DNA from 2 places in the Cryptosporangium arvum DSM 44712 genome. Region 2 is predicted to be linked to the other one. Evidence: riboswitches for the same ligand, from Rfam matches in the RefSeq annotation. Region 2 holds a riboswitch; the other holds the start of a gene.
The links. A riboswitch is a leader RNA that binds a small molecule or an ion and turns the genes downstream of it on or off. The one in region 2 is predicted to bind S-adenosylmethionine.

Region 1: another riboswitch for S-adenosylmethionine. It lies ahead of CRYAR_RS29760 (aminotransferase class V-fold PLP-dependent enzyme); the one in region 2 lies ahead of thrC (threonine synthase).

What each region holds. Positions count from the first base shown of each region.
Region 1 covers NZ_KK073874.1:6,477,300-6,480,704, reverse strand. The annotation lists gene CRYAR_RS29765 (YciI family protein) at 1-247, opposite strand, end outside; gene CRYAR_RS29760 (aminotransferase class V-fold PLP-dependent enzyme) at 328-1,632, opposite strand; SAM riboswitch class IV at 1,735-1,855, opposite strand; gene CRYAR_RS29755 (DUF4334 domain-containing protein) at 1,855-2,352, opposite strand; gene CRYAR_RS29750 (cytochrome P450) at 2,437-3,405, shown strand, end outside.
Region 2 covers NZ_KK073874.1:558,266-561,670, forward strand. The annotation lists gene CRYAR_RS02580 (ABC transporter permease) at 1-639, shown strand, start outside; gene CRYAR_RS02585 (sporulation protein) at 738-1,529, shown strand; SAM riboswitch class I at 1,645-1,775, shown strand; gene thrC (threonine synthase) at 1,786-3,057, shown strand.

The DNA.
Region 1 (3,405 bases), 5.9 Mb from region 2:
GGTCGAACTCGATCACGGTGTAGTCGGCCAGGCACTTCTCGGCGTAGGGGTCGAGGGAGAGGCGCCGGTTGAGCTCCTCGCGATCGACGTTGTCGGCGAAGATCACGCCGCCGTGGCGCGGCACCCGCCGGCCGGAGGCGACGAACACCCCGTCGGCGAACTGGCTGTCGAGCCAGGCGAGGTGGGCTTCCTCTTCGGAATCCACTTCGGAGATGTCAGCGACGTAAGTGAGGGTCACAACGAACATCCGCGAACACTATCGGGTACGCGCCAGCGACCCGGTCGATATCCGGAGAACCCCTCGTGAAGCGTGAACGTTCGGGTGGGTCATAGCCCACCAAAACGGTCCCGGGTCAGTTCGGCGAGCCCGGTCAGCAGCCGGTCGACGTGGCCGGGAGTGCTGCCGAGACCGACGCTGGCGCGCACCGCGGTGGGGCCGAGGTCGGCGCCGGCGCGGGCGGACGCGTCGGCCAGCAGACGCTCGGTGAGCGGGTGGGCGCAGAAGAGGCCGTCGCGGACCCCGATGCCGTGGCGGGTGGCGAGGTACGCGGACACGTCCGCGGCCGGCACGCCCGCCACCGCGAAACTCACGATGCCGACGCGGTCGTGCCCGTCGGTGAACTTCCGCAGCTCCTCGACGCCCGGCAGGTGCGCCAGCCCGTCGCGCAGCCGCTCCACCAGGGCATTCTCGTCGGCGGCGAGGGCGTCGCGGTCCGCGGCGGCGAGGGTTTCGCAGACCGCGGCGAGCGCTACCGCGCCGAGCAGGTTCGGGGTTCCGGCCTCGTGCCGGGCCGGCCCGGAGTTCCAGTCCACGGCGTAGCCGATCAGGTCGCCGTCGGTCACCGGGGCGACGTAGGCGGTGGCCCCGCCGCCGGCCAGGTAGGGGTCCGCGGCGTCGAGCCAGTCGGCCCGTCCGACCAGCACGCCGGCGCCGAAGGGGGCGTAGAGCTTGTGTCCGGAGAGCGCGAGGTAGTCGATGCCGGTGGCGGCGAGCGAGACCGGGCGGTGCGGCGCGAGCTGGGCGGCGTCGACGGCGATGCGGGCGCCGTGGCGGTGCGCGGTCTCGGTGAGCGCGGCGAGCGGCCACACCTCGCCGGTGACGTTGGAGGCCCCGGTGACGGTGACCAGCACGGTTCCCCGGAGCCGCCCCGGAGTGCCCGCGCGGCCGGGGGTGGCCGCGCGCGGCGGGGCGGGGAGGTCGGCCAGGGCGGCTTCGAGGCCGGCGATCGCCTCGGCGGCGGTGCGGGGGACCGGCAGCGACACGGTGTCGGTCCAGGGGAGCAGGTTCGCGTGGTGCTCACCGGCCCAGCCGACGACCGTGGTCCCGGCCGGGAGCGCCCGGGCCAGCAGGTTCAGCGCGTCGGTGGTGTTCCGGGTGAACACGACGTGGTCGGCCGGGCGCGCGCCGACGAAGTCGCCGATCGTCTGGCGCGCCCGCTCGTAGGCCAGCGTGCAGCGCTGCGAGGCCGCGCCTGCGCCCCGGTGCACGCTCGCGTACCAGGGCAGGATCGCGTTCACGGCCTCCGCGGCGGCGGCGAGGCAGGGCGCGGTCGCGGCGTAGTCGAGGTTGACGTGGTCGGTGAGCGTGCCGTCGGCCAGCGTGACCGGCAGGTCGTCTCCGAGCACGGTCACTCCGGCGCTCCGGCGGTCTCCGGGGCTCGTCGCGGCGGGCAGGGCGGGGTGGGCATGGGTCAGCACGAGGCGTCACTCCTGGCACAGAGGACCCCGTCACGAGGTCCGCGCTTGCCCGCCGTGAGGACCACGGTCGGGCCAGGTCTTCACCCGGGGCACCCCACCGCGAACCGTGGAGGGTTGCCGGCCAGCGAGCCGGGGCTTGGCGCTGGCACTCATGACCTACGCCGGGACTGTACCCGATACGTCCCGCTCGAGCAGGAAGTAGTAGTGGTGCCCCTGGTGGAAGATCAGCGGCGACTTGCCGTTCATGATCCCCATCAGCGTGTCGTCGTCGACCCACTTGAAGTGGTCGAACACCGGCTGGGCGTCGTACACCATCGTCGCCGTGACCTCGCCGCGGAACTCGACCGCCCACAGCGAGGCCTCGCCGCCGCGTCCGAGCGCGAGGTCGGAGTAGCGCGCGCCGTTCTCGTCGGTGCAGATCAGCGGTTTGGCGTCGGAGGCGCTGACGAACGTCTTGCCGTACCACCGCGCGTCGACCAGACCCTGGTGCAGCGGGTGCCCGGTGGCGAAGTCGGCCCCCTTCCAGGCTCCGAGGACGTCGTCGACCCGTGCGGTCGGTAACGCGGCCCAGATCTCGTCGAGTTCCTCGGGGCGGACGCCCTCGGCCCGGTCGCGGAGTTCGGCGAACCGGCGGCGGGCTTCGGTGAGCTCCATGGGCGGAATGTTAACCACCATTCACGTTGACGGCTAGCGTACGTACGGTGTACGTAAGACGTACGTCGTACGTCTGGAGGTTCCATGGAGACTCGCGAGCGCCCGAACCGTCTGCACGCCGAGCTGCTCACCGCCGGCTCCTGGTCGACGCGGCACGGCGTCGCCCGGCTGGCGATGAACCGGGCCCGCAAGCAGGGTGACCTGCAGGCGCGGCTGTTCTCCGACCGCTCCACCCGGGAGGACCCGTTCCCGCTCTACACCGAGATCCGCGACCGCGCGCCGATCGTGCGGGGGTCGTTCCTGGCGGCGACCGCCCATCACCACATCGCCGGAGCGGTGCTGCGCAGCGACGCGTTCGGCGTCGTCTCCGACCCGGACGCCCTGCCGCCCGCGGCCCGCTGGATGATGACCCGCCCGCAGCGGACGATCGGCCCGGTGACGCCGCCGTCGATGCTCGCCGTCGACCCGCCGGTGCACACCCGCTACCGGCGGCTGGTCTCCCGTGTGTTCACCGCGCGCGCGATGGCGTCGATGCGCGAGCGGGTCGGTGAGCTCGCCGACGAGCTGCTCGACCGGGCGGGCCCGGAACCCGACCTGGTCCGCGACTACGCGAGCCTGCTGCCGGTGACGATCATCGCGGAGATCCTCGGTGTCCCGGCGGCCATGCGGGCGCAGTTCGTCGCCTGGGGCAGCGCGGCCGCGCCCGTGCTCGACATCGGACTGTCCTACCGCGAGTACCGCCGGGTGGACCACGCGATCCGGCAGCTCAACGACTGGATGTCCGGCCACTTCGCCCGGCTGCGCCACGACCCCGGCGACGACCTGATCAGCCGCCTCATCCACGACGACAACGATCTCGACGAGAACGAGCTGCTGGCCATCGCGGGCCTGCTGCTCGCCGCCGGGTTCGAGACGACCGTGAACCTGATCGGCAACGGCGCGGCGCTGCTGATGTCCCACCGCGACCAGCTGGACGGCCTGGACTGGGGCAACGCGGTCGAGGAGATCCTGCGGTACGAGTCGCCGGTGCAGAACACGGCCCGGCGGGCGCTG
Region 2 (3,405 bases):
GGCGCGAACTTCACGCTGTTCTCGATCTTCGTGGCGTCGAGCTTCCTGCTGCTGGTGGTGGTCGCGCTGTTCTGCGGCGACACGGTGGCCAGCGAAGCGAGCTGGGGGACGCTGCGCTACCTGCTGGCGTCGCCGGTCCCGCGGGGCCGGCTGCTGCGTCAGAAGCTGACCGTCGGCCTGGCCTACAGCGGGTTCGCCCTCGCGTTGCTGCCGACCGTGGCGATGATCGCCGGGACGCTCGCGTTCGGCTGGGGACCGCTGCGTACTCAGCTCGGCGTCGACATCCCGGCGGTCGAAGCGCTCGGGCGCATCGTTCTCGCGGTCGTCTATATCGCTATCACGTTGCTACCCGTGGCCGGGCTCGCGTTCTACCTCTCGGTACGAACCGATGCCCCATTGGGCGCGGTCGGCGGCGCGGTGATGCTGTGGATCATCTCGAATATTCTGGAAGCGGTCACCGCGCTCGGAGATCTTCGCGCGCTGCTTCCGACCCGTTACGGAACGGCGTGGTTGTCGCTGCTTTCCTCCCCGATCGAGGCCGAAGACATGGTGAAGGGCGCGGTTTCGGCCGTTGCCTACACAACCGTCTTTCTCGCCCTGGCATGGTGGCGCTTTCTCCGGAAAGACATCGTCAGTTGAGGGGTATCCGGTAGTCGCATCCCTGACGAGTCCGCCCCTTTGAAGGGCCCGGACTGCGACCATGCAGCAGACCACCCTCGCACCCAAAGGATCGTGTGATGTTCAAAAAGCTCTCGGCGATGTTCGGCGGCGGCGCGTCCGTCGATACCGTGCTCGCCTCTCCGCACACCCGGCCGGGCGACGTGCTCCGCGGCGAGGTGCGGATCAGTGGCGGCAACGTCGAGATGGTCGTCGACCGGGTGGAACTCGAGCTGGTCGCCAAGGTCGAGGTGGAGGGTGAATCCGCCGGCGGGGACGACTACGAGTACAACACGATGCTGCCGTTCCAGCGCCTGCACCTCGGACACCGGTTCAGCCTGCAGCCCGGTGCGCGCCACGCGGTCCCGTTCGAGCTCGCGGTGCCCTGGGAGACCCCGGTGACGACCGTCAACGGGCAACCGTTGCACGGCATGCGGCTCGGCGTCCGCACCGAGCTGGAGCTGGCCGGTTCGCTGGACAAGGGCGACATGGACCCGATCCAGGTCAACCCGCTGCCGGCTCAGGCCCGCCTGCTCGACGCGTTCAGCCGGCTCGGTTTCCAGTTCAAGGGCGCCGACCTGGAGCGGGGCACGCTCTACGGGTCGCGGCTGCCGTTCTACCAGGAGATCGAGTACTACCCGGCGCACCAGTACGCCGGCACGATCAACGAGCTCGAGGTCACCTTCATCTCCGGCCCGCAGTCGATGGACGTCCTGCTGGAGCTGGACAAGCGCGGCGGCTTCCTGACATCGGGCAGCGACGCCTACAACCGGTTCACCGTGCAGTACGCGGGCGCCGAGCAGCTCAACTGGGAGCAGTGGCTCCACGAGCACCTGCAGATCCTGACCCAGCGGAGGGGCATGTTCCACTGACGCTTCCTCAGTGTGAAGGCGCCCGCACAGTGAGCCAGGTAACTCCCAGCAGGTGTGCGGAATCGATTTGGCTCGCCGGGCGGGCGCCGTAAACTGGGCGACACAACTTCATAGGAACTCATCCAGAGGGGCAGAGGGATACGGCCCGGTGAAGCCCCGGCAACCATCGCATCCAGCGAATCTCGCACAGCGAGGCAGGTGCGACAGGTGCCAACTCCGTCCCGGTTGAACCGGGAGAGATGAGGATGGCCTCGCCATGACGTCGCTGCTTGCTGCCCAGGACACCGCCAGCCCCGCTCGCGTGCTGCGCTGCCGTAACTGCGGTGCGGAGTTCCCGCTCATCGCGATCCACGCCTGTGCCGAGTGTTTCGGCCCGCTGGAGGTCGGTTACGACGCCGACGCGCTCGCGTCGGTGACCCGGGAACAGATCGAGGCCGGTCCGCAGAACATCTGGCGTTACGCGCCGCTCCTGCCCGTCGGTCAGGACCCCGACGACCGGGTTTCGCTCAATCCCGGTCTGACGCCGCTCGTCCGGGCCGACCGGCTGGCCGCCGCGATCGGCCTGAACGCTCCGCTCTGGGTCAAGGACGACTCCGCGAACCCGACCCACTCGTTCAAGGACCGGGTCGTCTCGCTGGCTCTCACCGCCGCCAAGGGGCTCGGCTACCGCTCGGTGGCCTGCGCGTCCACCGGCAACCTGGCCAACTCGGTGGCCGCGCACGCCGCCCGGGTCGGCTGGCAGGCCACCGTGTTCATCCCGGCCGACCTGGAGCCCAGCAAGATCCTCGCCTCCGCGGTCTACAACCCCCGCCTGGTCGCCGTCGACGGCAGCTACGACGACGTCAACCGGCTGACCAGCGAACTGCAGGAGGACGACGCGTTCGAGTCGACCGCGTTCGTCAACCAGAACGTGCGGCCGTACTACGCCGAGGGTTCCAAGACGCTCGGCTACGAGGTGGCCGAGCAGCTCGGATGGCGGCTCCCGGCGCAGGTCGTCGTGCCGATCGCCTCGGGCTCGCTGCTCACCAAGATCGACAAGGCGTTCGGCGAGCTGGTGAAGGCCGGGATCGTGTCCGACGCCGACTGGAAGGTCTTCGGCGCCCAGTCGGCCGGCTGCTCGCCGGTCTACACCGCGTTCGCCGAGGGACACGACGTCGTCCGCCCGGTGAAGCCGACCGGCATCGCGAAGTCGCTGAACATCGGCAACCCGGCTGACGGGCCCTACGTGCTCGACGCGGTGCGCCGCACCGGGGGGTCGATCGCCGCGGTCGACGACGACGACATCCGGGACGGCATCCGGCTGCTCGCCGAGACGACCGGCATCTTCGGTGAGACCGCGGGTGGGGTCACGGTCGCGGTGCTGAAGAAGCTGGTCGAGTCGGGCGAGCTCGACCCGAACGCCGAGACCGTCATCTTCAACACCGGCGAGGGCCTGAAGACCGCCGACGCGATCGAAGGTCGCGTCGGTCCCACCCACCGGATCGCGCCGTCGCTTCGCGGAGCACGGGAAGCCGGCCTGCTCGGCTGATTCCGGACCCTCGAACGGCCCCGCACATCAGTGCGGGGTCGTTCGTCCGTCGGGAACTTGAGAGAGTGGTCTTCGTTCCTCGAAATAAGACCTGCGATTCGACCAACGCGGAATAAAATTGTATAAAGCGGTACGAATAACGCGGTAGGTAGTAGAGATGATTAGCAGGGCCTGAAACGCTGAGCGGCATAACCGGGGATACCTCTTACTCAGACTAGTGAGGCTGGTGGTTCTCCTGGTTTTCACGCCGATTAGTGCGAGAGCGCAAAAAGTTGCTTCGTGCGACTGCCCTTTTCGGAGCGTCGCTTTCGCGCTGCCTAGAGGTCCGGTACCGTCCTGACCGGTCGT